DNA from 2 places in the Paenibacillus sp. RRE4 genome. Region 2 is predicted to be linked to the other one. Evidence: predicted binding sites of a transcription regulator. Region 2 holds the regulator's gene; the other holds the start of a gene.
What was found. The regulator CtsR, encoded in region 2, represses protease genes until heat stress. The targets are predictions, from matches to a motif close to ATGGTCAATAAAGGTCAAACA.
Positions count from the first base shown of each region.

Region 1: the regulator CtsR is predicted to act here: its motif matches at 14,225-14,245, upstream of clpP (ATP-dependent Clp endopeptidase proteolytic subunit ClpP).

Region 1 is NZ_JAUZUT010000006.1:128,156-144,206, forward strand. It holds gene Q9R46_RS22830 (ParA family protein) at 1-161, opposite strand, end outside; RNA gene ssrA (transfer-messenger RNA) at 815-1,179, opposite strand; gene smpB (SsrA-binding protein SmpB) at 1,697-2,179, opposite strand; gene rnr (ribonuclease R) at 2,337-5,141, opposite strand; gene secG (preprotein translocase subunit SecG) at 5,730-5,963, opposite strand; gene eno (phosphopyruvate hydratase) at 6,232-7,518, opposite strand; gene gpmI (2,3-bisphosphoglycerate-independent phosphoglycerate mutase) at 7,762-9,306, opposite strand; gene tpiA (triose-phosphate isomerase) at 9,308-10,060, opposite strand; gene Q9R46_RS22870 (phosphoglycerate kinase) at 10,094-11,275, opposite strand; gene gap (type I glyceraldehyde-3-phosphate dehydrogenase) at 11,425-12,432, opposite strand; gene Q9R46_RS22880 (sugar-binding transcriptional regulator) at 12,554-13,585, opposite strand; tRNA gene Q9R46_RS22885 (tRNA-Arg) at 14,082-14,156, shown strand; gene clpP (ATP-dependent Clp endopeptidase proteolytic subunit ClpP) at 14,337-14,933, shown strand; gene Q9R46_RS22895 (stalk domain-containing protein) at 15,194-16,051, opposite strand, start outside.
Region 2 is NZ_JAUZUT010000016.1:626-16,676, forward strand. It holds gene Q9R46_RS27150 (GNAT family N-acetyltransferase) at 1-708, shown strand, start outside; gene Q9R46_RS27155 (CtsR family transcriptional regulator) at 1,204-1,665, shown strand; gene mcsA (protein-arginine kinase activator protein McsA) at 1,697-2,215, shown strand; gene mcsB (protein-arginine kinase McsB) at 2,244-3,314, shown strand; gene Q9R46_RS27170 (ATP-dependent Clp protease ATP-binding subunit) at 3,510-5,972, shown strand; gene radA (DNA repair protein RadA) at 6,261-7,628, shown strand; gene disA (DNA integrity scanning diadenylate cyclase DisA) at 7,642-8,718, shown strand; gene pssA (CDP-diacylglycerol--serine O-phosphatidyltransferase) at 8,760-9,491, shown strand; gene Q9R46_RS27190 (nucleoside triphosphate pyrophosphohydrolase family protein) at 9,647-10,042, opposite strand; gene Q9R46_RS27195 (PIN/TRAM domain-containing protein) at 10,215-11,300, shown strand; gene ispD (2-C-methyl-D-erythritol 4-phosphate cytidylyltransferase) at 11,403-12,095, shown strand; gene ispF (2-C-methyl-D-erythritol 2,4-cyclodiphosphate synthase) at 12,092-12,568, shown strand; gene gltX (glutamate--tRNA ligase) at 12,602-14,056, shown strand; gene Q9R46_RS27215 (hypothetical protein) at 14,194-14,499, shown strand; gene cysE (serine O-acetyltransferase) at 14,581-15,234, shown strand; gene cysS (cysteine--tRNA ligase) at 15,300-16,051, shown strand, end outside.

The DNA of each region.
Region 1 (16,051 bases), on a different contig from region 2:
GTTGCATTAAACTGTGGATCAACGTCAATAATGAGTATTTTCTTCTTTTCCTCATGAACGTTAGCTAGGTAATCAGCAACCCCAATACTTAGAGTAGTCTTACCGACTCCACCCTTCATATTAATAAAAGATATTATTTGACCGTTTTTTAAACTACTCACTTACTTCGCCTCACTTTTAAATAGTGTGATTGTATATTTAAGTACATGATACTACGCTTTTGGAGTTACGGAGAGGGGACCATATTAAAAGCCAATGCCAGCCTCAGCAACTCTGTAGACCTATTTATGTATAAAAAATGTTTTTTTTCTATAACCACCCTGTAAGTACCGGCATGATGCCATTCCCTTCTTTTACTTCCCATCTATATATAACTTAATAACTTCCAAACTAGAGATGAGTAACATTCCCTGCAATTCAACTAATTGCCTCTATGCTCATTTCCATAACCATTGGAAATATAATCCAATCTGTTCTCTAATTGCCCGGTCAGGGGGTCCAGCAATTACTTATACGAAGGTTCAGCTACACGCTAATTGAAACATTTTTTTCTATATACACATGTTCTCACATTGCCCAAAGTCTGTAAAGGTAGTCGTATATTTTTTTTGATACTAATGAACTATATTTATACTACTATGGTCCTATTCAACAAAGCATTATTATTTTTCAGCTACATTCTGCAGATTGGATTGCCACTACTATATTCAATAGCTCATAGAATTGTTAAGTAAAACATTTCTCTTCGTAAAAATTATTTAAACCGCAGAAAACAAAGAAAGACCGCCTAAATAGGCGGTCTCACTGATGCTACTAATGGAGGCGAGGGGAGTCGAACCCCTGTCCGAAGATAACGACACATAAGCTTCTACGGGTGTAGTCACAGTTTTGATGTCACCCGAGTATCGCCCTGTAACCGGCTATACGTTGGGTCAGCCTGATTGTCTTCTTCAGCACACCCCAGGCGGAGATGTGACAGCGTATCCCACTACTTGTTAGCCCCTAGTCCTGTCACATGGGCGATGCAGGGTAGAAGCACGCACACAGTTTCTTAGGCTGCGAAAGCGTAGTTTGTTTGTTGTTTGCCGTTTAATAGGCTTTAGCGTTGATAAAGCGGACGCGTCCCCACTACCCGCTACCCATGCTCGAACTATCCCCGTCGAATCCATAAACGCCCCCTCATATAAGAAGGGCTCCAGGATTAATCCGTGAATACGGAGCAAAGGTGCTGCACATCTAATCCCTCCAAGGTGAAAAGATGTTTCTTACATACTCGGCATTCCTGTCTGCTACATGAATAATCATATCACAGCCCGAATCACCGATATAGTGCAGATTGCTGGAAAGCAATCCAGTCTACTGAGCGCAGATGAAAGGTTATCCAAACTAGCCAACTAACCACGCCATCAGGCTCAATCGTCTACATATTATACCGCGTGACTCATCGGAAGTAAAGTTTACCCAGCTACAACCGTCGGTTTAATTAATTTACCCACCGATGCACAAATTTACGCAACCTACAAAAAAAAGCCTCACACTCACCTATACATAGGCAAACTGCGAGGCTCCATCGATTCCGAGTTTCCAATCATTCTCCGCTTATCGTATTCTGCCATTGACCAGCTGGGCCGTAAGCATACATCCCTACACCATTGCGAATCGACGCGAATTAACGTTAACAAAACGTAGCTCTCTCTTAACGCGCAACCTTCTGCTTCTCGCGCAGTGCACGCTGGATATCACGTTGAGCATCCCGCTTCGCGGCAGTGTCACGTTTATCATACTGCTTCTTACCTTTACCCAAACCAAGTAGCAGCTTCGCGTAGCCATTACGAATATAAATTTTCAGCGGCACAATGCTGTATCCATCCTGCTTGGACAATCCAAGTAGCTTATGAATCTGTACCTTATGCATTAACAACTTACGTGTGCGTGTAGGATCGAGCGGATTATGCCGATTGCCTTGTTCAAAAGGACTAATATGCATATTGTGAATATGAATCTCGCCGTTACGAATCGTTGCAAATGAGTCTCCTATGTTCGCACGGCCGTTACGAATCGACTTGATTTCTGTGCCCGTCAGCACCATGCCCGCTTCATACGTATCTTCAATGAAGTAGTCATGGGAAGCCTTTTTGTTCTGTGCAAGCACTTTATTCTGCCCATCATTCTTGCCCATGTCCTCACTCCTTCTTCGTAAAATAAACCCGTACCATGCTGTACCAGCATAGCATGCATGTTGCACCAAAAAACCTGTGCCAGACCTTAATTGTAGCAAGGACGGCTGTTAAAATCAAGAAAGAGGCGGCCTGCGCCGCCCCTTCCTGGCTTCTCACTTACTTCTTTTTCTTGCGAACAAAAGCGGCTGTCCCATTCCCGGCCCCGCCTTTGTTTTTCTTACGTTTGCGGCGAGATGCTCCGCCTTCTTGCACGCCGCCCGGTGTAGCATTTTCACCGATAAAAATACCGCTAGGTGAGGTGTTCTTACGTTTACCTCCGCCTTTGCCACCTTTACCGCTACCGCCCTTACCGGATTTGAAGCTTCCTTCTCCACGGCCGCTACCATTGAGGCTACTTCCTTGGCTACGTTCACCTGATCCACTATCCTGACCAGCCGGGGCAGAGCTATACCCGCCTTTGCCCGAACCGAAACCAAAGCTTACCGCACCTTTACCACGACTACCCGAAGCACCTGCGCCTGCATCACTCGCACGACGTTCACCTTTCGGTCTGCCTCCGCCTTTACCAGCAAACCCACCCGCTGATGAGCCTGCACCTGCTCCGGCATTTGCCGCTCCGCCACGACCACCGCGAGCACCTTTACTGCTCTCTTCTGCCGATCTGCCGCCGCGATCACGCTTACCGCCTGCTCCAGCAGCGCCGCCTTTACCGCCACGGCCTCCACCGAAACCACCTTTGGCTCCGCCTCGGCCGCCGCTACCAGGACGACCACCTTTACCACCGCGAGCACCACGATCGAACCCGCCATCCCGTTCTCGGCGAGGTTTCATATCAACCATCTCAAAATCAATCGTGTACTCTTCCATGCTCACACGTGCTACGCGAATTTTCACTTCGTCGCCAATGCGGAAAACTTTGGATGTACGCTCACCAATCAGAGCCATATGCTGATCATCAAAATGATAATAATCATCTGTCAGCGCGCTAAGACGAATCAGACCTTCTACCGTATTCTCCAGCTCAATAAACATACCGAAGCTGGTCACGCTGCTGATGATGCCTTCGAACTCTTCGCCGACCTTGTCGAGCATGTACTCGGCCTTTTTCATTTTCTCCGTATCGCGCTCCGCTTCCACCGCCACACGCTCGCGTTCTGAGGACTGCTGGGCGATATCCGACATCCGGCTTGCCAGATACTCTTGGCGATTCTCCGGTAATGCACCGTTATTCTCGATCACTTCACGAATGACCCGGTGAATGACCAGATCGGGATAACGGCGGATCGGGGATGTAAAGTGACTGTAGAACTCTGCCGCCAAACCAAAGTGGCCAGACATTTCAGAGTCGTACTTCGCCTGTTTCATGGAACGCAACATCATGGTGCTGATGACTGTCTGCTCCTTCGTACCGTTAATGTCCTCCAAGAGAGATTGAAGTGCTCTTGGATGAACGGAATTGCCACGTCCCTTGACGTGATGTCCAAAATTCGCCGCAAAAGCGAGGAAGTTTTGCAACTTTTCCTGATCCGGGTCTTCATGCACGCGATAGATGAACGGTACCTTAAGCCAGTGAAAATGCTCCGCTACAGTCTCATTGGCTGCAAGCATGAACTCCTCAATAATTTGTTCTGCAATGGAACGCTCCCGTTTCACGATATCCACCGGTTTGCAGTTCTCATCGACAATGATTTTGGACTCTTCAAAATCAAAATCAACCGCCCCGCGGCGCATACGCATCGCACGTAGCTTCAAGGCAATCTCTTTCATCAGGTGGAAGTCATCCACCAAGTCTTTATAACGTTCAAGCAATTCCGGCTCTTCGCCTTCCAGAATTTTGCGAACGTTGGAATAGGTCATGCGTTCTTTAGTCTTGATGACACTTGTGAAAATATCGTGCTTCACAACCTTCATCTGGTCGTTAAACTCCATCTCACAGGATAATGTCAGACGGTCCACCTGTGGATTCAAGCTACAAATCCCGTTGGACAAACGTTGTGGTAACATCGGAATAACCCGATCCACGAGATACACACTGCATCCGCGGTTATATGCTTCCTGATCCAGCTTGGAGTTCTCACGCACGTAGTAACCCACATCGGCAATATGCACGCCCAGACGGTAGTTGCCGTTCGGCAGTTTTTCCACGTTAACCGCATCATCCAGGTCTTTCGCATCCTCTCCATCAATCGTAACGATGTTCAGACCACGCAAGTCGCGGCGTCCCTGCTGAATAATCTCTTCATCCGTAATGGAGTCCGGTGCTTTTTCCGCTTCTTGCATCACTTCATCCGGGAAAGCTTCAGGCAGCTGGTGTTTGCGGATGACCGATAAAATATCAATGCCCGGCTCATCCTTGTGACCCAAAATCTCGATAATCTCACCCTCAGCCGCTGCACGGCCTTCCGGATAACTGACAATCTTGGCAACAACCTTCTGTCCATCTACAGCACCAGCAAAATTCGTACGCGGGATAAAAATATCACGATTAATCCGTTTATCATCCGGAATGACAAATCCATACACTTCGTGGCTCTGGAAAACACCCACAACCTGTGTGATCGCACGCGTCACAATCCGTACAATTTCACCCTCCAGGCGACCGCCGGACGGCCCTTGGGAAGTTACTTTCACAAGCACAATATCCCCATTCATTGCACTTTTCATATCATTGGCATGGATATATACGTCAGGGTGCTCTCGGTCTTCTGGAATCAGAAAAGCAAAACCCTTCGCATGCGCTTGAAGACGCCCACGTACCAGATTCATACGTTCAGGCATACCGTAGCGGTTGTTACTTGTTAGCAAAATTTGGCCGGATTCCTCCAGCGTGTTCAGCATAATCAAAAAGGATCTGAAATCAGCAGCATCCTCAATCTGAAAGTGCTGTTCCAACTCCTGATAAGTCATCGGTTTATAGGCGGTCTCCCGCATGAAGTCAAGCAATTGTTGTTCGGTTATCATTAGTTTTCACCTCGGGAAACGTAAGAGTATAGTCTGATCTCTTCTCTTTATGTATCGGAATTCGTGCCGTATTCGTACAGATGCCATATAGTAAAATGCGTATGATTATCGCGCCCTTACTATCTCATACCCTAGTATACACGAATTCAATCCAGCCCATCCGTAGCTACCCAAAAAAGCCCCTTGGTCTCTTAACGTAACAAGTTGGCCGTTTGAGTCCGCTCCTTCAAACAGTTTATGCAGTATGTGATATGCCCGACCTGATTTAAATTAGCATTTAGAAAATAAGTTGCATCACGAATCTTATCTATACATTTGAAAATCTTAATCACAGGAATTTTATATCTCGCCGTGGCATACCTGCCTGAAATGGGTCTCTAAAACAGTAAGGGGGAATCGAACAGAAGTCACAAGCAAAATGCAGTTCCATCAAGTTCAAGAAGAATTCGGTGGCTATATAGCGATATAATTGGCAAACTTTGGAGAAATAAATTTCTATTAAAAAACCTCCGTTTCTGCACGAAACGAAGGTTTATCCGTTAAGCCATTGGCTTCAGCTATTCGATTCATTCGAAGGTTCGAACCAAGTTACTTGGAAACCACCGTAACAATAATAGCCAAGATCATAAATCCTGCACCCAGTACGACTGTTGCACGTTGCAAGAAAAGATCCAATCCGCGCGCTTTCGTTTTACCGAAAAGATGTTCCGCACCACCGGAGATGGCACCCGCCAAACCAGCGCTTTTCCCGTGCTGCAGCAATACTACAGTGATTAGACCGATCGAGAAAACAACGAGCAGCAATTTCAAAGCAATATCCATTCTTTCCACCTCCTACCCATGTGGGCATCACATCTCACCATAAAAACAGTTACTTTAATTGTAGCACAGCTATGGTTGTACTACAAGTAGTACAACGCATGCAATTTCCAATAAAGACCGCCATCGTATAACTTTTGAATAGCTGGCCTATCAGAGTTATCCACGTAATAACTGGTCTATCTACTAGACCACATCCCTTACGTGTTCCGCATAATCATAAAAAAGACAAGCCGGTTACCCGGCTTGCCCGAAAAGCTGTGTACACAGCTTATTTTTTAAGGTTGTAGAATCCTTTAAGACCGTTGTATTGAGCAAGCTCATCCAATTGATCTTCAATGCGAAGCAATTGGTTGTATTTTGCGATACGGTCTGTACGGGAAGGAGCACCCGTTTTGATTTGACCCGCGTTTGTTGCAACAGCGATGTCAGCGATTGTGCTGTCTTCGGACTCACCGGAACGGTGGGAGATTACAGCTGTGTATCCTGCACGTTTAGCCATTTCGATTGCATCGAATGTTTCAGTCAATGTACCGATTTGGTTTACTTTGATCAGGATGGAGTTACCGATTCCTTGCTCGATACCTCTAGCAAGACGCTCCGTGTTCGTTACGAACAAGTCGTCACCAACGAGTTGTACTTTGTCGCCCAATTTTTCAGTGAGCAATTTCCAACCATCCCAGTCATCTTCGGACATACCGTCTTCAATTGTGATGATTGGGTACTTCTCAACCCATGAAGCCAGAAGGTCAACATACTCAGCGGAAGTGTAAGATTTACCTTCACCAGCCAAAGTGTATTTTCCATCTTTGTAGAACTCAGTGGAAGCAACGTCCATACCCAGGAATACGTCAACACCTGGTTTGTAACCTGCTTTTTCGATTGCTTCGATAATTGTAGTGATTGCTTCTTCGTTAGAACCCAGGTTTGGTGCGAAACCACCTTCGTCACCTACAGCTGTGTTCAAACCTTTGGAGCTCAGTACGGATTTCAGGTTGTGGAAGATTTCTGCGCCTACGCGAAGAGCTTCTTTGAAGCTAGGTGCGCCAACTGGCAATACCATGAACTCTTGTACGTCGATGTTGTTGTCCGCGTGCTCACCACCGTTGATGATGTTCATCATTGGTACAGGCAATGCTTTCGCGTTGAATCCGCCCAGGTAAACATACAGTGGCAATTCCAGAGCATCAGCAGCAGCGCGAGCTACAGCCATGGATACAGCCAGGATTGCGTTTGCGCCCAATTTACCTTTGTTTGGCGTACCATCCAAAGCGATCATCAATCTGTCGATACCCAGTTGATCCAAAGCATCCATACCGATGACTTCTGGAGCGATGATTTCATTTACGTTTTTAACAGCTTGCAGAACGCCTTTACCGAGGTAACGGGATTTGTCACCATCGCGAAGCTCAACTGCTTCGTGGGCACCAGTGGATGCACCGGATGGAACGATTGCGCGTCCGATTGCGCCGGACTCCAGGTATACTTCAACTTCAACTGTAGGGTTACCGCGGGAGTCGAGGACTTCGCGAGCGTACACGTCAGAAATAATAGTCATGAGTGATAATCTCCTTTGATTTTGAATTTATTAAAAATTAGGACCACTTGTGTTTCCCCTTATCCACTACGTCAGCAGAATCGTCTTACGATCGCTGTTATCCCCGGATTCCTTTAGAACTTATTCTCATAAGTTGGAATCCTGTGATAAAGGCGAACGCTACGCTTCTTCAGACCATTTCTGCTACCTTCGTTCAGGGGTAAACGCCAAACTTCCCAATTTCATATATGTTGGCTGTGCAACTTATTTACGGGTAGCAATAACGGATGTTCCCGTCATTTCTGCCGGTTGTGGCAATTGCATCAGGTCAAGAATGGTTGGCGCGATATCGGCCAAAATTCCGCCTTCACGCAACGTTACATTTGGATCTGTCACGATAAATGGAACCGGGTTCGTTGTGTGAGCTGTGAACGGACGTCCTTGCTCATCAAATACCATATCCGCGTTACCGTGATCCGCTGTGATCAATACTACGCCGCCTTTGGCAAGTACTGCGTCTACAACGCGACCCATGCACTCATCCGTCACTTCAACCGCTTTGATGGTAGGCTCCAGCATGCCGGAGTGTCCAACCATGTCAGGGTTCGCAAAGTTCAAGATAATCGCGTCGTGTTTATCCGCTTCAATCTCACGAACGGCTGCATCGGCTACTTCATAAGCGCTCATCTCTGGTTGCAGGTCATACGTTGCCACCTTAGGTGAGTTGATCAGTACGCGAGTTTCGCCTGGAAGCTCTACATCACGGCCGCCGCTGAAGAAGAAGGTTACGTGCGGGTATTTCTCGGTTTCTGCAATACGCAGTTGTTTTTTGTTATTCTGTACCAGCACTTCACCCAGCGTATTGTCGAGGTTCTTCGGCTCATAAGCCACATAACCTTCAACCGTCTCGCTGAACAACGTCAGGCACACAAAGTGCAAGCCCACTGGGAACTTCGGTCCACGATCAAAGCCGCGAAAATCGGAGTTCGTGAATACTTGCGACAACTGAATTGCACGGTCAGGACGGAAATTAAGGAAGATGACGGAATCGCCGCTCTCTACCAGACCTACCGGCTCACCATCCGCTTGAACGATAACCGTTGGTTCAACGAACTCGTCAAATACGGATTTCTCATACGATTCTTCAACCGCTTTGAGTGGGTCAGTGTATTTCGGTCCATCCCCATAAACGATAGCGCGGTAGGATTTCTCTACACGCTCCCAACGTTTGTCACGGTCCATAGCATAGTAGCGGCCTTGAACCGTTGCGATTTTACCTACACCCACTTCGTCAATCTTGGCGATCAGCTTCTGCATGAAGTCTTTACCGCTGTCCGGCATAACGTCACGGCCATCCAGGAAGGCATGAATATATACTTCGTTCATTTCTTCTTTTTTAGCCAGATCCAGCATCGCGAACAAGTGGTCGATGTGACTATGTACGCCACCATCGGACAACAAGCCGTAGAGATGAAGCTTTTTACCGTTCTGTTTCGCTTCGCGCACCGCTTTGACAAGTGTTTCATTGTCATAGAACTCGCCGTCACGAATCGATTTGGAGATACGGGTCAAATCCTGATATACGATCCGGCCGGCACCGATGTTCAGGTGACCTACCTCGGAGTTCCCCATTTGGCCTTCCGGCAAACCTACAGCCTCACCGCATGCAGTCAACGTTGTGTGTGGGAACTGGCTCATAAAACGGTCATAGTTCGGTTTTTTGGCTTGCGCTACCGCATTGCCTTCCACCGTGTTACGCAGACCGAAGCCATCCATAATGATCAGTGCTACAGGTTTTGGAGCTGTCATCTTACTTCGCCCCCTCAACAAGCGCGATGAACGAAGCCGGTTGCAAGCTGGCACCGCCAACAAGTGCGCCATCGATGTCGCTTTGTCCGAGGTATTCTGTTACGTTTTCCGGTTTCACGCTACCGCCGTATTGGATACGAACCGCATCTGCAACCTGCTCATTGTACAGATCCTTCACCAATGTACGGATGTAAGCAATAACTTCATTCGCATCTTGGGATGTAGAGGATTTGCCTGTACCAATCGCCCAGATTGGCTCATAAGCGATAACCACTTGAGCTGCTTGCTCAGCAGTCAGACCAGCCAGAGCAGCTTCAGTTTGTACTTTGCATACATCTTTTGTTTGGTTTGCTTCGCGCTCTTCAAGCGTTTCACCAAGGCAGAAGATTGGAGTCAATCCATGACGGAATGCTGCATGCAACTTTTTATTGACAGTCTCATCGGTTTCCGCAAAATATTGACGGCGCTCCGAGTGACCGATAATCACGTAATCTACACCCAGTTCTTTCAGCATCACACCGCTGATTTCACCAGTGAATGCACCGTTGTCTTCGAAGTGAAGATTTTGTGCACCGATTTTGATGTTAGTGCCTTTCACAGCTTCTACCAGGGATGGCAGGTTTGTAAAAGGTGCGCAGATTACCGTTTCTACGCCTGCGACTTCCGCTTTTCCTTTAACTTCCTGAATGAAGTCATTGGATTCGGAAACCGTTTTGAACATTTTCCAGTTACCCGCGATAATTGGTGTTCTCATTGGTTTCAACTCCTTCATGCTATAGCTTAAAGCTTACTTGTCGTTCAATGCAACTACGCCTGGAAGCACTTTGCCTTCCATGAACTCGAGCGATGCACCGCCACCTGTGGAGATGTGGTCCATTTTGTCAGCCAATTTGAACTTCTCAGCTGCTGCTGCAGAGTCGCCGCCGCCGATTACTGTGTAAGCAGATGTTGTAGCACAAGCTTCTGCTACTGCACGAGTACCGTGAGAGAATGGCTCAATTTCGAATACGCCCATAGGTCCGTTCCACACAACCAGTTTGGAGTTTTTAACAACGTCAGCATAGATCTCACGTGTTTTAGGACCGATGTCGATACCTTCCCAATCTGCAGGAATGTCGCCAACTTCAACGATTTTTGTGTTTGCGTCTGCACTAAAGTCGTCAGAGATTACGATATCCACTGGCAGGTAGAAGTTTTTGCCCAGTTTTTTTGCTTTTTCGATAAAGCCAAGTGCTACATCCAGTTTGGACTCATCCAGCAAGGATTGACCTACTTCGTGGCCCTGAGCTTTCATGAATGTGTAAGACAGACCACCACCGATGATTACGTTGTCTGCAATGTTGAGCAGGTTGTCGATCACATCGATTTTGTCTTTTACTTTGGAACCACCGATGATTGCTGTGAAAGGACGCTCAGGGTTGGAGATGGCTTTACCCAACACTTCAAGCTCTTTTTCCATCAACAAACCGGACACTGCTGGAAGCAAGTGAGCGATTCCTTCGGTCGAAGCATGTGCTCTGTGAGCTGCGCCAAATGCATCGTTAACGAATACGTCAGCGAGTTCAGCAAATTGTTTTGCCAGTTCCGGATCGTTTTTCTCTTCGCCCGCGTGGAAACGAACGTTCTCAAGCAACAATACGTCGCCATCGTTCATTGCCGCGATTTGAGCTTTAACCGCTTCGCCCACGGAATCATCCGCTTTAGTAACCGGTTTACCCAGCAATTCAGACAAACGCTCAGCTGCTGGTGTCAAACGCATGGATTCTACAACTTCACCTTTTGGACGTCCCATGTGGCTCGCCAAGATCACTTTCGCACCTTTTTCGATCAGGAAGTTGATCGTAGGCAGTGTTGCACGAATACGTTTGTCATCTGTAATTTTACCATCTTCGAGCGGCACATTGAAATCTACACGCACGAATACCCGTTTTCCATTCAATTCGATATCACGTACACTTTTTTTGTTCATCTCTATTTCCTCCGCACCCATGTATTTGGTGAACCTTTCAAGAGCTGAATCCCTTGTCAGTTCTGGTGTTCATGAGAAATTAACTAAATATCCATATATAAAGAGCGGAAACAATAACAATCTGTTTCCGCTCTATGTTATTACAGATATTACTTGATCATTTTTGCAAAGTGCTCCAATGTGCGAACCAATTGAGCTGTGTAGGACATTTCATTGTCATACCAAGCTACAGTTTTAACCAATTGTTGGTCGCCCACTGTCAGTACTTTAGTTTGAGTTGCATCGAACAAGGAACCGTAAGTGATACCCACGATGTCGGAAGATACGATTTCGTCTTCTGTGTATCCGAAAGTTTGTGGATCGGAAGCTTCTTTCATTGCTGCGTTAACTTCTTCAGCTGTTACTTTTTTGCCCAGAACAGTTACCAGCTCAGTCAGGGAACCTGTTGGTGTTGGTACGCGTTGTGCTGCACCATCCAATTTACCTTGCAGTTCAGGGATAACCAGACCGATTGCTTTAGCAGCACCAGTTGTGTTAGGGATGATGTTTTCAGCTGCTGCGCGAGCACGACGGAAGTCACCTTTAGGGTGTGGAGCATCCAATGTGTTTTGGTCGCCAGTGTAAGCGTGAATTGTAGTCATCAAACCTTGAACGATTCCGAATTTGTCTTGCAGTGTTTTTGCCATAGGAGCCAGGCAGTTTGTTGTGCAAGATGCGCCGGAAATTACAGTTTCAGTACCATCAAGGATGTCATGGTTTACGTTGTAAACGATGGTTTTCATGTCGCCAGTAGCTGGTGCGGAGATAACAACTTTCTTAGCTCCACCTTTCAAGTGTTTCTCAGCAGCTTCTTTCGTTGTGAAGAAACCAGTACATTCCAGAACGATATCTACACCCAGGTCTCCCCAAGGCAGTTCTTCAGGGTTGCGGTTAGCGATAACTTTAACTTCTTTGCCGTTCACTTTGAAGAAACCATCATGTACTTCAACATCGCCATCGAAGCGACCTTGAGTTGTATCATATTTGAGCAAATGAGCCAGCATTTTAGCGTCAGTCAAGTCGTTGATTGCTACAACTTCAATGCCCTCTACATTTTGAATACGGCGGAATGCCAAACGACCAATACGTCCAAAACCGTTAATACCTACTTTAATCATGAGTAAGTTCCTCCCAAGTTTTGATTAGTTTTTTATGAAACTATATATTCAAGACAGACGGTGAAGTCCGTCAAGACAACAAGAGTGATGTTGAAAATAAAACCATTTCATCTCTGAAAAATTAGATGTTTTCCATGTCAGCGACGATGACTTCGGCCGCAGCCTCATCAATAATCAGAATATCCTCCTGCCCAAACCGCAGTACGGAATGAATGGCAGCTGCCTTGCTTTTGCCGCCCGCAATACCGATAACCACATCGGTGCGTTCGATATCCTGAAGCCGCATACCCAGTGTAAGCATGGTATGTACCACCTCACCCTGATCATTGAAGTAATACCCGAAGGACTCCGATACGGCCCCCTGCTCCTGAAGTTCGTCGATGATCTCCGGTGCAAGCTTGCGTCTCTTCGCCATCTCCACAGCATCGCCAATGCCATGAATTACGATGCGTGATTGCCTGATTAGCTGTAAAATCTCCTGAACACCCGGGTCCTGGATCAGCGATTCATAGGCATGGTCACTAAGCAAATCCGGTACATGCAGGAGTTTGTACTGAGCCCCTGCCCGCTTTGCCATTGTGGACGCAATCGTATTCGCCTGTATTTCCAGGCTTTCTCCCAATCCGCCTCGTGCTGGCACAAACCAGACACCCTTCAGCGAAGTAGGCGGTGTGAGTTGTTCTGCAACACCTGCCGTTGTTGATCCGCCTGTAACGGCGACAACGTCGTTGTCATTCATAATACTGCCGAGAGCCTTCGCTCCGGCTCTTCCAAGTTCCCTCTTGGCAAAAGGAGATACGTCCGAATCGCCGGGAACCACAACTACCTTTTGCAGACCGTAGGCTTGCTTGATTCGCTCTTCCAGCTCGGATAATCCAAACAGCTCTTTCGCGACAGGTTCTAACTGCTGCAGCAGATTATAACCCGCCTCGCTGATCTTCATCCCCGCGCTGTCAATTTCGATAAGTCCCTGAGCCTTTAACAGATCGGTCTCAGCTCTCAGAACCCGCTCGGTCATCTGCATGGAATTGGCTAACGTTCTCCGCCCAATCACATCCGATAACATGATCTGGTGCAAAATCGTATAGCGTTTCTTCAAGACATCCATGAGATCGGGCAGAAGCTGCTTTTGCACTTCCAAGATCGTTCGCATGCTTTCCACTCCCGCAAGCTTCATGTTCCAAGCTTTCTGCATGGCCTTAAAATGTCCCGGGTTAACTTTTTAAGTCCCACGTTCATTCTACCTAAAACTGACGCGAGATGCAAGTGTTTCGATTGCCTATTTCGACAGGTTCGCAGGCGTTTGTACGCGCCTATTTTCACAACCTCTACACATCGAGATAAGAAAGCGAGGATCTCACACCATATATAGAAGAAGCCTGAACATAACATCTATATCTTGCTATGTTTCATTTTTATAGGGCATGTCCAAAACCTCTAATAGCATGTACCGAAATTCAAGCTTTATCCATTCTTATTCATCATGATCATTTCAGAATAAATTCAAACCACCTGCGGAATAAATCGAATCTTTCATGGAGGAACTTGAGCCCTTTCGCACTAAGGAAAACTACACCATGTTCATGCAAAGCAACTGCTTGCAATTCACCGGTGCATAAGCTATAATCATTATTGCTGTCACATAATTTGCGCCCGTGGTCCAATGGATATGACGTAGGCCTCCGAAGCCTGAGATCCAAGTTCGATTCTTGGCGGGCGCGCCACTACATTTTTAACAGCTCATAATGCATTTAACCAACGAAACCGGAAAGGTTTCTTTTTTTTCAAACTTAGTTTGACTTTCTTTGACTTTTTGTTTGAGATTGTTTATGATGTGGTTAATACGGTAACAGTTTAAATATAAACACCCATTTAACATTTACATTTCCGAGGAGGTTTTTCACGTGAGTTATATTCCAATGGTCGTTGAACAGAGCAACCGGGGTGAGCGCGCCTATGATATTTATTCCAGATTGCTGAAGGATCGTATCATTTTCCTTGGCAGCGACGTGAATGACGTTGTTGCGAATGCCATCATGGCACAGATGTTGTTCCTGGCAGCGGAAGATCCGGAGAAAGACATTCACTTATACATCAACAGCCCAGGCGGATCGATCACAGCGGGGATGGCAATTTACGATACAATGCAGTTCATTAAACCGGATGTATCTACGATCTGCGTAGGTATGGCGGCTTCCATGGGTGCATTCTTGCTGAATGCCGGTGCAAAAGGCAAACGTTTTGCGTTGCCGAACAGTGAAATTATGATTCACCAGCCTCTTGGTGGTGCACAAGGTCAAGCGTCGGACATCGAAATCCGTGCACGCCGCATTCTCAAAATGCGTGATACCTTGAATCGCATCATCTCCGAGCGCACAGGTCAACCACTGGAGCGTATTGAAAAAGATACAGATCGTGATTACTTCATGAGTGCTGCTGAAGCAGCCGATTACGGTATCATCGATAAAGTAATCCAAAACGTAGGCTCCCAAGGCATCTAAGCTATAGCCTGGAGACAACGTAAATAAGCGCAGGGCGGGCATCACCTGAATCTAGGTGAGCACGCCCTGCGCTTATTAGTTGCAAACAGGCAATATCAACAACCTGCATTAGGGTGTTGATATTGCCTGCATAAACCAGAAACCCCGTCATTCTTGCTTTGACGGAGGCTTCTGGTTTATTATTTTTCACGAATAAACGGTATAAGTGCTCTTGACTTGAATTTAATTTATTTTATGATTTCATCTACCCCAAACCGAACTTACTTCTCAGAAGCTACGTTGCTGAAGGGTGTGGTTCCTTTAGGCAAAATTTCCTTGTAAGTGAACTTGAATTCTGGGAAGCCCTCTGCATACGCTGTGTACTCATACAACTGGAAGAACACAACAGCGCCTGTTGGCGTCACGTAAAAGTCTTGGTCTTTGTTCAGCCCTTTGTAGCCGCTCAAGTATCCCGTGTTCGCTTTCAGTTGCTCACCAACCTTTTTGCTGACCGTTTCACGCATGGATTTGCTGTTTTGCAACACATCATCCAGTGTCAGCTCTTTACCTGTATCGAGTGCAAATGTGTGACCCGTCCGATACGTCATGCCATGTGCTCCTGCATAGTCTTCATAACGTTGAGTAATCAGACCCAGCACACCATTCTCATTGTACGTCACCACATAAGATGTTTCGAATGCATATGGACGGTTTGCGGTTGCTCCACCGAATTCAGACGTTTGTTTTTTGAAGGCAGCAACAGCCGTGTCTACTTCATCTTTGAGCACTTTGTTAATCGTGGTCTCAGCCTCTTTGCTCGCTAGTCCACTTACTTGAGGATACTGTACATCCACCTCAGCGTTTTTCACGGTCACGTTGGCTTTAGTTGATTTCACCTGTACGTTATTTTGTTTTACTTTGCTCAGGGTCAGCGTTTTGGTTTTGGCATCCCAGCTGCCCTGTACACCCAAATAATCTCTCATTGCAGAGAACGGGATGTACAAACGACCCTGGATCAATTTTGCCTCCACTTGAGGATAAAAACCGTTAATATACACGTTTGGCTGTCCATCCATCAAACTAACAGTCATTGCATTGTTCGCTGCAGTTACGGTATACGACTTCGTTTTTGCATCATA
Region 2 (16,051 bases):
TTGAAGCAGGTGTACGATGCGTATGCAACGCGCTATAATGGAACCCTCAATCGCAATGATGCATGGTGGGAAAATTCGGTTTATAGCAAAAAAGGTAGTCAGCGCGCTGTATATTATGATGAATCGGGAGCACCTCAAGGTTACGTCCTCTATGAAGTTAAGGAAAGCAAGTTTACCATAGGTGAGTTCGTTCATCTGAACGAAGAAGCGAGACAGGGGCTTTGGACGTTCATTGCCAATCATGATTCTATGATAGATGAAGTAACTTTACAGGCGCCTGCAAGTGATCTGCTTGCATTTCAGCTGGACAATCCGCGGATTAAGCAAGAGGTAGTTCCTTACTTTATGGCACGAATCGTGAGCGTGGAGCAGTTCATTTCGCAGTACCCTTTTGCAAGTCAGGACTCGCCCGTTCAGATTTGGCTTGATGTCGAAGATTCTTACGCTCCGTGGAACGAAGGAGTGTGGGAATTAAACGTGGCTATGAACGGAACCGCTTCAATATGGAAAAAGGCAAAATCGGATGGCGAGGCTCAGCTGAATCAGCCGATTCGTCTTAGTATTCAATCCCTTTCAGCCGTGTTAATGGGTTATCGCAGACCGGCAGAGATGGCACAGATCGGTAGATTGGAAGGGCCAGTGAGCGCAATCCAAGCGCTGGAAAAGGCAGTTCCCAAACGCGAAACCTACTTGCTTGATTTCTTTTAAGCAACAATCTACATCGAATACAACTTCATTCGAGCAGATCCGAAGCGTAATTGGAAGCAATCAGAACTTCTCCCGATGTCTGGGAGAGGTTTTTTTGTGTCAGGCGAATATTTCGTGTAAAATCGTAAAAAATGAATAGTGCCCCCACTTGGCAAAACAGCAAAATATGCTATAATGTATATAAAGTCAAAGAAAGTCAAAGTCAACTCAAGGTTAAATTCGTATGATTTTAATTCTGGAATACGTGTTACTTACCTACGATATGACGTTAGCTTTCTTACTGTTCTCTGATGAAAAGTACCGTAAGTTGGAACACATCATTGGAAGATCAAGGGGATATTCAAGGACCTTCGTGCTTCCTTTGTTCTCCTGTTTAACACTTGAGGTAGCAAGATTCGCTGTTTCTCTGAGTGGTTAAATGGGTGGAGAAGGTGTACTCTGTGGGGGCGTGTGGTCCTTATTGACTTAACGTTTCAGACAGTGGAGGATGATTGGATGCGTAATATCTCTGATATTATTGAACGATATCTGAAGGGTATTTTGCATGAAAGTCCCGAAGGAATGATTGAAATTCAGCGTAATGATCTGGCAGATCAGTTTTCATGTGTACCTTCCCAGATCAATTATGTCATTAGCACCCGTTTCACTCTTGAAAAAGGTTATCTCGTCGAGAGTAAACGTGGCGGTGGTGGATATGTTCGCATACAACGCATTGAATTACCTGCCCAATCCGCCCTGCACAACCATCTGCATCACAGTATTGGTGACGAGATTGGACAGACTGCTGCGGAAGGCTTGATTTATCAACTGGAAGAAGCGCGTTTTTTAAGTAAGCGGGAAGCCGGGTTGATGCGTGCGGCTGTGTCGAGAGAGGTTCTTATGGTCAAACTTCCTTACCGGGATCAAATTCGTGCCAGAATGTTGAAGGCAATGCTAATATCTTTGCTCGGTAAATGAAAACTATCGGGATCAAAGGAGGTACATCTATATGCTGTGCCAAGAATGTAATAAACGTCCGGCTACGCTTCATTTCACGAAAATTGTAAATGGAGAGAAGACGGAATTTCATATTTGTGAATCATGTGCCCGTGAGAAGGGAGAGATGATTCCTGGAACAGCAGGAGGATTTTCCATTCACAACCTGCTATCAGGAATACTTGATTTTGATCCGGCAGGCAAGAGTTCAGGTGCTTCCCCTGCCAAAACGCTGCAATGTGAAGAATGTGGCATGACGTATGCCCAGTTCAGCAAAGTTGGTCGTTTTGGTTGTAGCTCCTGTTATAAATACTTTGACAGCCGTCTGGACCCTTTGTTCAAGCGAGTGCATGGTAGTACATCGCATGTAGGTAAAGTTCCTGCCAGAGCAGGCGGGCGTATTAAGGTGAAGCGGCAAATTGCCGATCTGAAGCAAAATCTGCAGCAGAGCATTGCTCAAGAAGAGTTCGAAGAGGCCGCTCAGATTCGTGACCAGATCCGGGAACTTGAAAAAGAAATAGCTCAAGAGTAAAGTTTGTCATAAGTAGGAGGGAAGCATGATGCCTAATCTGCGTTTTACAGAGAAGGCGCTCAGTGACTGGATGCGCAGTGATGCTACTGATTCGGAGATCGTGATCAGCAGTCGTGTCCGGATCGCACGTAACCTTCAGCATATCCCGTTTCCAATGCTGGCTTCGAGTGAGCAATCGGAAGAGGTGCTGAATAAGCTGAGCGAAGTACTTCAGTACGATGACGTACACGCCTTTGGTGATTTTACTACACTCGATCTGATCGATATTGATGAACTCGACAAGCGTGTGCTGGTGGAAAAACATTTGATTAGTCCAAGTCTGGCGAATGAATCGACCAACGGAGCCGTGATCCTTAGTGAGGATGAATCGGTAAGTATTATGATCAATGAAGAGGATCATTTGCGTATCCAGTGCCTCTATCCGGGGTTCCAGGTCAAAGAGGCCTGGGAGAAAGCTTCCGCAATAGATGATGCTTTTGAAGCGCACGTGGATTATGCGTTTGATGATCGGCGAGGGTATCTGACGAGTTGCCCAACGAATGTTGGAACGGGTGTCAGGGCATCTGTTATGATGCATCTTCCTGCATTGGTCATGACACAGCAGATCGGCCGTATTCTTAGCGCCGTGTCCCAAGTGGGATTAACGGTGCGAGGGATTTATGGAGAGGGTAGCGAGGCGATGGGCAACTTGTTCCAGATTTCCAATCAGATTACACTTGGACAGACGGAACAAGAAGTGATCGATAACCTCCACGGTGTTGTTTTACAGATGATTGGTCATGAGCGTACTGCAAGAGAACGGCTCATTACCGATTCCAGACTGCGTATTACGGATCGAGTGATGCGTTCCTACGGGATTTTGTCTCATGCAGCGATTGTAGACACGAAGGAAGCGGCACAGCGCTTGTCGGATGTGCGGCTCGGCGTAGATCTTGGATTGTTGGAAGGCTTATCGATCCCAGTGATGAATGAGTTGAATGTGATGACTCAGCCAGGTTTTTTGCAAAAAACGTTTGGGGATATGCGTACGGATGAGCGCGACATCTACCGGGCTCAGTTAATTCGTGATACGATCAATGCAGCCAAAAGTTCTGGGTAAACTTTCCTTTAAGCGTTAATATGGGTTTCATGCCGTATCTGCGGCTTTTATATAATAAGCTTCCATCTAGACTGAAGCTACCAATGATTTTATTCGCAGCATGGCTGCAAACAAAAGTGATATGAAGAATACGAAGGGGTATTCAGTTAGATTGGAATCCCTCGTTTTATCCAAAACCATGGAGGTGCAGGAAATATGATGTTTGGAAGATTTACGGAACGGGCCCAAAAGGTGCTCGCACTCGCGCAGGAAGAAGCTGTCCGTCTCGGTCACAATAACATCGGTACGGAGCATATTTTGCTCGGCCTCATTCGTGAAGGTGAAGGCATTGCTGCCAAAGCACTGATCGGCCTGGGACTCGGATTGGAAAAAATTCAGGATGAAGTAGAAACGCTAATTGGCCGTGGCCAAGAGCAACCTACGAACATTGCATATACGCCACGTGCGAAAAAAGTAATTGAATTGTCGATGGATGAGGCGCGTAAACTCGGCCACACCTATGTTGGCACAGAACACATTCTTCTCGGATTGATTCGTGAAGGTGAAGGTGTTGCGGCACGTGTGCTCAATAACCTGGGCATCAGCTTGAACAAAGCACGTCAGCAAGTACTGCAATTGCTCGGTAGCAGCGAAGCTGTTTCCAGCCACAATGGCACACCTGCCAATGTAAGCACACCAACACTGGACAGCCTCGCTCGTGATTTGACGGCGTATGCCAGAGAGAATAACCTTGACCCGGTTATTGGCCGTAGCAAGGAAATTGAGCGTGTTATTCAAGTATTGAGTCGTCGTACCAAAAATAACCCGGTATTGATCGGTGAACCTGGTGTAGGTAAAACAGCAATTGCTGAGGGGCTTGCTCAGAAAATTATTGCAAACGAAATTCCCGAAACATTGCGTGATAAACGTGTAATGACGCTGGATATGGGTTCGGTTGTTGCTGGAACCAAATATCGTGGTGAGTTCGAGGATCGATTGAAAAAAATCATGGATGAGATTCGTCAGGCGGGCAACATTGTCCTGTTCATTGATGAGTTGCACACGCTGATTGGTGCAGGTGGCGCTGAAGGCGCGATTGATGCATCGAACATCTTGAAGCCGGCTCTTGCTCGTGGAGAATTACAGTGCATCGGTGCAACGACACTGGATGAGTACCGCAAATACATCGAGAAGGATGCTGCGCTAGAGCGTCGTTTCCAACCGATTACAGTGGATCAACCATCACCGGAAGAAGCCATTCAAATTTTGCATGGTCTGCGTGATCGTTACGAAGCGCATCACCGCGTGAAAATTACAGATGAAGCGATTGTGCAAGCTGTAAAATTGTCGGATCGTTATATTACAGATCGTTTCTTACCGGATAAAGCGATCGACTTGATCGATGAAGCGGGATCAAAAGTAAGATTGAACTCCTATACAATTCCGCCAAACCTGAAACAATTGGAGAGCCGTCTGGAAGATATCCGTAAGGAAAAAGACGCCGCGGTTCAGAGTCAAGAGTTCGAAAAGGCAGCGGCACTGCGTGATACGGAACAAAAAATCCGTGAAGAGCTTGATACAACGAAAAATCAATGGAAAGAAAAACAAGGTCGTACCGATTCCGAAGTCACTCCAGAGGATATCGCTCAAGTGGTAGCCAACTGGACAGGAATTCCGGTGAACAAGCTGAAAGAAGAAGAGACACAGCGTCTGATGAATCTGGAATCCATTCTTCATGAACGTGTAATCGGTCAGGATGAGGCAGTTAAATCAGTTAGCCGCGCCGTTCGCCGCGCACGTGCAGGACTTAAAGATCCGAAACGTCCAATGGGTTCATTTATCTTCCTTGGCCCTACGGGTGTAGGTAAAACCGAGCTGGCTCGCGCACTTGCTGAAGCAATGTTCGGTGATGAAAATGCCGTAATTCGGATTGACATGTCCGAGTATGGGGAGAAACACTCCACAGCACGACTGGTCGGAGCTCCTCCAGGTTATGTTGGATACGAAGAAGGCGGTCAGTTGACAGAGAAAGTTCGTCGCAAACCGTACTCCGTTGTCCTGCTGGATGAAGTAGAAAAAGCTCACCCGGAAGTTTTCAACATCTTGTTGCAAGTGCTGGAAGATGGTCGTCTGACGGATTCCAAAGGCCGTGTTGTTGACTTCCGTAATACATTGATCATTCTCACATCCAACGTGGGTGCAGAAGCGATCAAACGTAATTCTACTCTTGGGTTCACAGCTGTTGTGGATGCAGGTGCAGATTACGATAATATGAAGGGCAAAGTGATGGATGAGCTGAAGAAAAGCTTCCGTCCTGAGTTCTTGAACCGGATCGATGAAATCATCGTATTCCACTCGCTCGAAGAGAAACACATTGCTGAGATTGTTACTCTTATGAGTGAGGATCTACGTAAACGTCTTAATGAGTACGAGGTTGATTTTGAGCTCACAGATAACGCCAAGGCCTTCTTGGCGAAAGCCGGATTTGATCCTGCTTACGGTGCACGTCCGCTACGCCGGGCGATCCAGAAGCACATCGAAGACAAATTGTCTGAAGAGTTGCTTACAGGTAATGTGACCAAAGGGGATTCCTTACTCATCGACGAAGAGAATGGTGCATTGTCTGTAACGAAAAAGGAAGTAGCAGTTCCATCCAATGAGGAAATTGAAACAAAATAAATATGACGTATGTGGCCGAATGAATTCAGCTAGTCGCATATATAGAAGCTCCCTGGCTTTGGCCGGGGAGTTTTTTTCGTATGTACGAATATATAAAGGGATGTGTGAAGATTTGATTGAGATGAAGCGATATGGATGAGGAACATGTGTAAAGTTTGCGATAATCCTTTACGAAAAATCTCAAACAATGGTAAACTTTTAGTATCCCTGTATGTCAGGGCAACGAGTAAATTTTGTCGAATAATGCAAAATGTTGCTATAAAATAAAAAATCAATAGGAGTGCTGAAGTGGCCAAAGTAAAAACCAAGTTTCAATGTACGGAATGCGGCTATGAAGCCCCCAAATGGTACGGGAAATGTCCTGGCTGTCAGTCCTGGAATTCGATGATAGAAGAAACTGAAACGGTAGTCAAAACACAAGGGAGAAATTCTCCTCTGTTTGACAGTAAAGATAAACCGCTTCCTATCATAGATATAGATAGCGGTCAGGAGCCGCGTGTACAGACTGGAATCGGTGAACTGAACCGTGTATTGGGCGGCGGCATTGTGCCAGGTTCGCTTGTTCTGGTGGGGGGCGACCCGGGGATTGGAAAATCAACGTTGATGCTACAGACTTCTCATGCGCTGACCCACTCGGGGCTACGAGTGTTATATGTGTCTGGAGAAGAATCCGTAAAGCAGACGAAGCTGCGCGCAGACCGTCTCGGTGCTCTTTCGCCGGAGCTGTATGTGCTCTGTGAAACCAATATGGAGCGGGTAGAGGAAGCGGTGGATCAGATCCAGCCGCATTTTCTTGTCATCGACTCCATTCAGACGGTATATCTGCCCGAAGTTACCAGCGCACCAGGAAGTGTAGCGCAGGTAAGGGAATGCACGTCCAGATTCATGCGGATTGCGAAAGGCCGTGGCATTGCAACGGTTCTTGTAGGGCATGTTACCAAAGAAGGTGCCATCGCTGGTCCGCGTATGCTGGAGCACATGGTGGACTGCGTGCTTTATTTCGAAGGAGAGCGGCATCATACGTATCGTCTCCTTCGTGCGGTGAAGAACCGTTTCGGTTCCACGAACGAGATTGGCATATTTGAAATGGGGGAAGATGGCCTTCGTGAAGTGGGTAATCCCTCCGAGTTATTTTTATCTGAACGTCCACTAGGGGTAGCGGGATCTACCGTTGTGGCGAGTATGGAAGGCACACGTCCAATGCTTGTAGAATTACAGGCTTTGATTTCCACGACACACTTCCCCTCTCCTAGGCGGATGGCAACAGGTATCGATCATCATCGATTAAATCTAATTATAGCGGTGCTTGAAAAACGCATGGGTATGTTCCTGCAGACACAGGATGCCTATTTGAACGTGGCTGGAGGGGTGAGGCTGGATGAGCCAGCGATCGATCTGGCTGTGGCAGTCAGCATTGCCTCCAGCTTGAGAGATGTGCCAACCAAGCCGGATGATGTCATCTTTGGCGAGATTGGCCTGACGGGTGAAGTTCGTGCCGTATCGAGGGCAGAACAACGTGTGAAAGAAGCCGCGAAGCTGGGCTTCAAACGAGTTATTTTACCAGAAAAAAGCTTAAAGGGCTGGAAACATCCTCGCGGGATACAACTGATCGGTGTGAATACCGTGGCAGATGCACTAGCGGTTGCTTTAGATTAGGGGGCATAACAAGATGAAGGATTCAAGCCAACTGGACAATATGAATGATTTGTTAAGGCTGATCGCACCAGGTACACCTTTCCGCGAAGGTCTGGAAAATGTGCTGCGCGCCAAGACGGGCGCACTGCTTGTTGTAGGATACAGCCCTGAAGTCATGGAAGTGGTAGACGGGGGATTTTCGATTAACTGTGATTTCTCCCCGAACTACCTGTATGAGCTTGCCAAAATGGACGGTGCCATTATTCTGAGTGAGGATTTGAAGCGGATTTTGTATGCCAACACACAGCTGATTCCGGATTCATCCATCTCTTCCTCAGAGACGGGCATTCGTCACCGGACCGCAGAGCGGGTGGCAAAACAAACCGGTAAGCTGGTTGTTTCCATCTCACAGCGCCGGAATATTATTACCCTGTACCAGGGAACCCTTCGATATTCGCTTAAGGAAATCGGGGTGATTTTGACCAAAGCCAATCAGGCGATTCAAACGCTCGAAAAGTATAAAGCGGTGCTCAAGCAGTCCCTTACGAATCTGAGTGCTTCCGAATTCGAGGAACTCGTTACGATTCCCGAGGTGGTTAATGTTATTCAGCGCACGGAAATGGTACTACGGATCAAAACCGAGATTGAACGATATATTGATGAGTTAGGTAATGAAGGAAGGCTCATTTCGATGCAAATGGAAGAGCTTGTGGGTACTACAGAGGAAGAAGCCTGGTTGCTGTATAAAGACTATGCTCGTGATGACAGTGATGACAAGATTCGCGATATTATCGTGGGCTTAAAAAGATTGTCGGACGATGAGTTGCTTGATGCACATCATATTGTCCGATTGCTTGGTTATCCTTCATCTGCGGCAACATCTGAAGATTCGGTTGCCCCTCGCGGATATCGGGTATTAAATAAGATCCCTCGTCTGCCTAATGTAATTATCCATAACCTGGTGGATCAATTTGAGCAATTACCTCATGTCATCATGGCAACGATTGAAGAACTTGATGAAGTAGACGGCATTGGCGAGGTTCGTGCCCGTACCATCAAGGAAGGTCTCAAACGTTTGCAAGAGCAGATGTTTATTGACAGACAGATGTAGGGATTGCTTATAACGGCTTCTAATGAATGAGGTGAAACAACATGTTAACCAGATTCATTCCAAATCTTTTTACCCTAGGTAATCTGTTTCTGGGTATGCTGGCCATTTTGCTGGCGATTAACGGAAAATACAGTTCGGCTGCGATTATGGTTATCGTTGCAATGCTGCTCGACGGTCTGGATGGACGGGTGGCAAGAGCACTGAATGCACAAAGTGAATTCGGCAAGGAGCTTGATTCGCTATCGGATATGGTTTCATTTGGTGCGGCGCCTGCATTGATTATTTTCATGGTGTCTTTTCAGGATTCCATGCCGATCTTTGCCTGGATCGCAACGGCGGCTTTTCCGATCTGTGGTGCGATTCGTTTAGCAAGATTTAACGTTCGGCCGGGCATTCCGGGGTATTTCACTGGCTTGCCCATTCCCGCTGCAGGCGGTGTGCTGGCTACGCTGTCCCTGTTTCACAAGGATATCGGACCCATTAGCATGATGATTGCTACATTGCTGTTGTCTTATCTGATGGTCAGCTCACTGAAATATCCCAATTTCAAAAAAGTCGGACTTCCCCGCAAGGCGATCTGGATCGCTCCGTGGGTTGTGTTACTTGCGGTTGCACTGGCTGTTTTATTCCCGGATCAACTCTCCAAGCTGATTTTTATTCCGCTGGTGTTATATGCCCTGTATGGCATGAGATACAGTGTAAGAACGGCAGCTTCCCGCAATCGCGCTAAGAAACGCAAGGACAAGAAATCATCACGGTCTTCTGACAAGTAGAATAGGTAGGTACTTAAGTACCTACCACTCGGCAAACTATAAGATCCCTATGAACTCAAAAAATAAAAAAAGCACGTACATTTTTCCTAACAAGGAGTGTACGTGCTTTTTATTTGTATTCTTTGATCTATGACGAAGTAACGAAAGACGATTAGCTAAGACAGATTAAACATCCCAAGCGTCGAACATTTCTGTGATTCGTGAGTTACGACCTCTTCCATGTTGATGTCCAGCAGATTGCAAAGTGCAGACATATAGAACAGGTTCCGCCCCAGCTCGGAGCTGATCACCTCTTTGCAATTCTCACACAATTCACCTTCCACATGCGTTTCCAGCAGGCCCTTGGCTTGAGAAATATCACTCTCGGGGGCATATTTCTGTTTGGTGGCGTGCAGCTCAATACAGCCGCATTCGGTAATGGCTTTGGACACAGCGCGGTTAACAGAGGCTCCGGCTTGTCCCGTTTTCGACAGTACATCAATCAGGCTGCGATGGCGCAGCAACAGTTCGGAAACTTGATCCTGAAAAGCCTGTAAACTTAGCGTACTCATTTTGCCACTCACCTCGGATATGAATTGAATTCATTATATGCCAATAAAAGTCTTACTTTCAACTGACGAGTACAAGATTTCCAAAAACTTCATGCTGACGCGATTAGGTTTTGGATAATTGGATCATACTGGATATGAAAATGAAGAATGATTTGAGGAGGTGCAGGAACTCATGTGGAGAAAAGGCATTTTAACTTTTACTGGATTGTGCGGCGCATGGTTCGGGTACACGGCTTATCATCTGGCAGGCAAGTCCATTCCTTGGATGGCTGAATGGATTCAATCAGCGGGACTGCTGGGTGCGGGTGTATCAACACTGCTGGGAGCAGTACTTTTTATGTCCGTATGCACGATCGGCGGCACAATGATGGCTAACAGATTAAACAGCGGTATTGATTCTTTAGCCAGAATACCCATGAACGAGCTTGCTGCTGGCGCAACAGGCATCGTGGCTGGATTACTCGTAGCATTACTGATGTATCCTTGCCTGGCTTGGCTCGGAACCGCAGGAGAGGTGCTACAAGTGGCCCTCACGGTGATCGCTGCATATTCGGGTTATAGCTTGGCCATGGCCAAGAAAGACGATCTGGCGGCATTCTGGAAGTCGGGACGATGGGGGCACCCTGAGCCTGAAGAAGAGCGAAGACTGGAAGAACATAAAATTTTGGACACCAGCGTCATTATTGACGGCAGAATCGCAGATATCTGCAAAACCGGATTCATCGAAGGCACGATTGTCATCCCGGAATTTGTACTGGAAGAGCTGCAACATATTGCAGACTCGTCGGATCTGCTCAAGCGCAACCGCGGGCGCCGTGGGCTGGACATTTTGAATAAAATCCAGAAGGAGCTTGATGTACAGGTATTGATTTACGAAGGCGATTTCGAAGAAATCTCCGAGGTGGACAGCAAACTGGTAAAGCTCGCTAAAGTATTACAAGGCAAAGTGGTTACCAACGATTTTAACCTGAATAAGGTTTGTGAGCTCCAGGGCGTATCCGTACTTAACATTAATGACTTGGCAAACGCGGTGAAACCAGTTGTACTGCCGGGGGAAGAGATTATGGTACAGATTATCAAAGACGGCAAAGAGCATGGACAAGGCGTAGCCTATTTGGATGATGGAACGATGATCGTGGTGGAAGGTGGACGCGAGTATATCGGCATGATGATGGAAGTGCTGGTGACGAGTGTGCTACAGACGTCTGCGGGACGAATGATTTTTGCCAAGCCGAAACTGTTGGAAAAAGCCCAATAAAAGCGGTATGATGGGTAGTGTATCGTTGTACGATGATGGATATCGATGGAGATATGAATTGTCGCCCGGCGATAAACTGACAGACAAGGCAGGGATTGCGGCATGGATAAAGGGTGGGGCGTTGTCATTGTGGCGGCAGGCCGGGGAACCCGAATGGGAACGACCGAGAGCAAACAGTTTTTGCTGCTGCAGGACAAGCCCGTTTTCATACATACGCTTGAAGTATTTGCGGCTCTGGACGAGATCCGTGAGATGATTCTGGTTACAGGTGCTGCAGATGTTGAACGATGCCTGGAATGGGTAAAAGAATACCAACTGGAAACGCGTGTCCGCGTGATCCCCGGAGGGAAAGAGAGACAGCATTCGGTTCATGAAGGCCTTCGGGCGCTCAGTACCGATGGGGTTCTCGTTCACGACGGGGTGCGTCCTTTTGTGACCCGCGAGCAGATTAGAGAATGTATGGCTGCCGCCGAATCAGGCGAAGGTGCTGTGCTGGCTGTGCCGGTGAAGGATACGATCAAACAAGTGAATGCGGAAGGTATCGTTACAGCGACGCCGGAGCGCAGCAGTCTGTGGAGCATTCAAACCCCGCAGGCTTTTCGTCTTTCTTCCCTGCTGGAGGCTTACGAATCCGCGGAACGCGACGGGTTTCTGGGGACGGACGATGCCATGCTGGCTGAGCGCCAGGGAATGTCGGTTAAGGTTGTGGAAGGCAGTTATACCAACATCAAACTAACGACACCGGAAGATTTACAGTATGCCGCGTTTTGGCTTGAGGGAGAGAAGAAGCGATGATACGTGTAGGACAAGGATTTGACGTGCACCAGTTGGTGGAAGGTAGACCTTGTATTATTGGCGGGGTAACGATTCCTTATGAAAAAGGGCTGCTGGGTCACTCGGACGCAGACGTGCTGCTGCACGCCATCAGCGATGCTATTCTTGGCGCGCTGGCACTTGGGGATATCGGCAAGCATTTTCCGGACACCGACCCGGAATTCAAGGATGCAGATAGCTTGAAACTACTAGAGCATGTATGGCAGCTTGTGAAGGATCGCGGCTATAAGCTTGGGAATATTGATTCAACGATTATTGCCCAGAAGCCAAAGATGGCACCGTATATCCCGCAGATGGCTGAGGTCATTGCCAAAGCGCTGGAAGCGGATGTAACACAAGTGAACGTAAAGGCAACAACAACCGAGCAATTAGGTTTCCCAGGACGGGGAGAGGGGATTGCCGCCCAATCCGTTGTATGCCTGGTACGTGTGTGATATCATCAATCAATTAGAGACGGAGGGAATCATATGAGCACAGAAATTCGGGTGCGCTACGCGCCAAGCCCAACGGGACACCTGCATATCGGGAACGCTCGTACGGCGCTGTTTAACTACTTGTATGCCAAACACAATAACGGAAAATTTATCATTCGTATCGAAGATACGGACGTGAAGCGCAACATTGCGGGCGGAGAAGAAAGCCAGCTGAAATACTTGAAATGGCTCGGGATCGAGTGGGATGAGAGTATTGATGTAGGCGGAGAATACGGGCCGTACCGTCAGACGGAGCGTCTGGATCTGTATCGTAAATACACGCAGGAACTGCTGGACAAAGGTCTGGCTTATCGCTGCTACTGCACGGAAGAAGAACTCGAACAGGAGCGCGAAGAGCAGTCGGCTCGCGGAGAGACCCCGCGTTACTCCGGCAAACACCGTGACCTGACACCAGAGCAGATCGAGGCATTTGAAGCTGAAGGCCGTGTGGCGAGCATTCGTTTCCGTGTACCGGCAGATCGCACATACACATTTAACGACATGGTCAAAGGTACAATCTCGTTCAACAGCAAGGAATCAGGCGACTTTGTCATTGTGAAAAAAGATGGCATTCCCACGTACAACTATGCCGTTGCCGTGGACGATCACTTGATGAAGATCTCCCACGTGTTGCGGGGGGAAGATCATATCTCCAACACACCGCGTCAGCTGATGATCTATGAAGCGCTTGGCTGGGAGCCGCCGCAATTCGGTCATATGACGCTGATCGTGAACGAAAACCACAAAAAACTGAGTAAACGCGATGAATCCGTCATTCAGTTTATTGAGCAATATGATCAGCTCGGCTATCTGCCAGAAGCGATGTTTAACTTCATCTCCCTGCTTGGCTGGTCGCCAGAAGGAGAAGAAGAAATCTTTTCACAAGAGCAGTTGATCTCCATCTTTGATACGAAGCGTCTATCCAAGAGCCCGGCCGTATTTGATACACATAAGCTGGCGCACTTGAATAACCATTACATCAAAAATGCGGACCCTGCACGGATTGCCGAGATGGCTATTCCGCATCTGCAAAAAGCAGGACGTCTGCCTGCGGACCTGTCTGCGGAGCAAAAAGAGTGGGCGTATACGCTCGTACATCTCTATCAGGAGCAGATGAATGCGGCATCCGATATCGTAGAACTGTCCGAAGTGTTCTTCCGTTCCGAAGTTGAACTGGAAAGCGAAGGCGCTGCGGTACTTGCTGAAGAACAGGTTCCAACTGTGCTGAAAGCATTTGCGGATAAAGTACAAGCTAGTGATGAGTTCACGCCAAGCAAAATGGCTGCATTGATCAAGGAAGTGCAGAAGGAAACAGGCTTTAAGGGCAAACAGCTCTTTATGCCAATCCGCGTTGCTTTGACGGGGCAGACCCATGGACGTGATCTCAATCAGACCATTGTGCTACTGGGACGGGATACTGTCACCCAGCGTTTGCTGGCACGAGTGTAACTATTCATTACCTCGACTTATGTAGTTGGATTCTGCTGGTTGTCAGTGCGAAGGCTTTTCGCTATAATAGCAACACAAGGTTGAATTGTCATAATACGTTCATATAGAACAGCAAAGACTGGGAGAAGTAAGCTGATTTGGACAGATCCAGAGAGGATGGCCCCACACAAGAACAGAGATTATATCTGTTCAAGCAAGTGGAGGCTGCGAGTCATCCACTGTCCGGCAGTCTGAAATGCACCCGTGAGCTGCACCGTCGAATCCGGCCCCGCTTCTATTCATCGAATAGAGGAAAACGTCAGGATAGATGGCGACGACTGGTTCCCGTTACCGAGCCGCCAGAGGGCTCATTCCTTTTATTTAAGAGGTGGAATGAGCCAAGCAGAGTGGGACCGCGATTAACGCCTCTGCAGCTTCGTGCTGCAGGGGCGTTTTTTGTTTAGGCGAGTGCGCAAGTATACTACCAAGGAACACGCCGTCCGGCGAACCCGGAGGACGAGAACCGGAACAAGAGGGGAACGAGCATGTTCAAAAAGATCAGATCCGATATCCAGACGGTCTTTGAAAATGATCCGGCCGCCCGGAGTTGGTTTGAAGTCGTATTTACGTATTCAGGGTTACATGCCATATGGGCCCATCGATTTGCTCACAATCTATACAAACGAAGATGGTACTCGCTCGCCCGGTTCGTATCACAGGTTAGCCGGTTTATGACAGGGATAGAGATTCACCCTGGAGCTACAATTGGGGATCGTTTGTTCATTGACCATGGTATGGGTGTTGTTATTGGAGAAACCTGTGAGATTGGTGACGATGTCGTGATCTACCAAGGAGTAACTCTTGGGGGAACAGGGAAAGAAAAAGGAAAGAGACACCCCACGATTGGTAATAATGTGGTTATCTCATCTGGCGCAAAGGTTCTGGGATCATTTCGTGTGGGGGATCAGAGCAACATCGGAGCAAACTCCGTTGTGCTGAAAGAAGTTCCTGCAAATAGCACGGTGGTGGGCATTCCAGGTAGAATCGTCAAACAGGATGGACGAAGAGTGGATCGTCTTAATCAACAATTGCCCGATCCAGTTATCGACTCTTTGCGTAGCATGCAACGCGAAATAGAACGGTTGCAGGAAGAAGTGCGAAATTTGCAAAATACACGGGAATCTGAGAAATGCACATAACTCCATCGATCAACATAAACCATGGAATCAAGTAAAAGTAGTTTAGAATGAAAGGAAAAGTGACTATGACGCTTCAGATTTATAATACGATGAGTCGCACCAAAGAGGAGTTTGTTCCACAAGAGCCTGGCAAAGTAAAAATGTACGTGTGCGGACCAACCGTCTATGACTACATTCATATCGGCAATGCACGTCCGGTGATCTTTTTCGACACGGTTCGTGGATATCTGGAGCAGATCGGACATGAAGTGAATTATGTCGTGAACTTCACCGATGTCGATGACAAACTGATTCGCAAAGCAGAGCAGTTGGGCACCGACGTACCGCATGTGGCTGAAAAGTTTATTGCCGCTTATTACGCGGACCTGGAAGGACTCGGTATTCCTAAAGCGAGCAGCAATCCCCGGGTAACGGAGAATATGCCGCTTATTATCGATTTTATCCGTGAACTGGTTGAAAAAGGTTTCGCATATGAAAATGGCGGTGACGTATATTATCGAACAGGCAAGTTCGAAAAATACGGTCAATTGTCGAAACAGAACTTACAGGAGTTGCAATTCGGTATTCGAATCGGTGTAGACGAGCGGAAGGAACACCCGGAAGATTTTGTGCTCTGGAAAGCAGCCAAACCAGGCGAGATCTTCTGGTCTAGCCCATGGGGGGATGGTCGTCCTGGATGGCATATCGAATGCTCCGCCATGGCAAGAGAATACCTTGGTGACACGCTGGACATTCACGGGGGTGGACAGGATTTACAGTTCCCTCACCATGAATGCGAATGCGCACAGTCCGAGGCAATCACAGGCGCGCCTTTGGC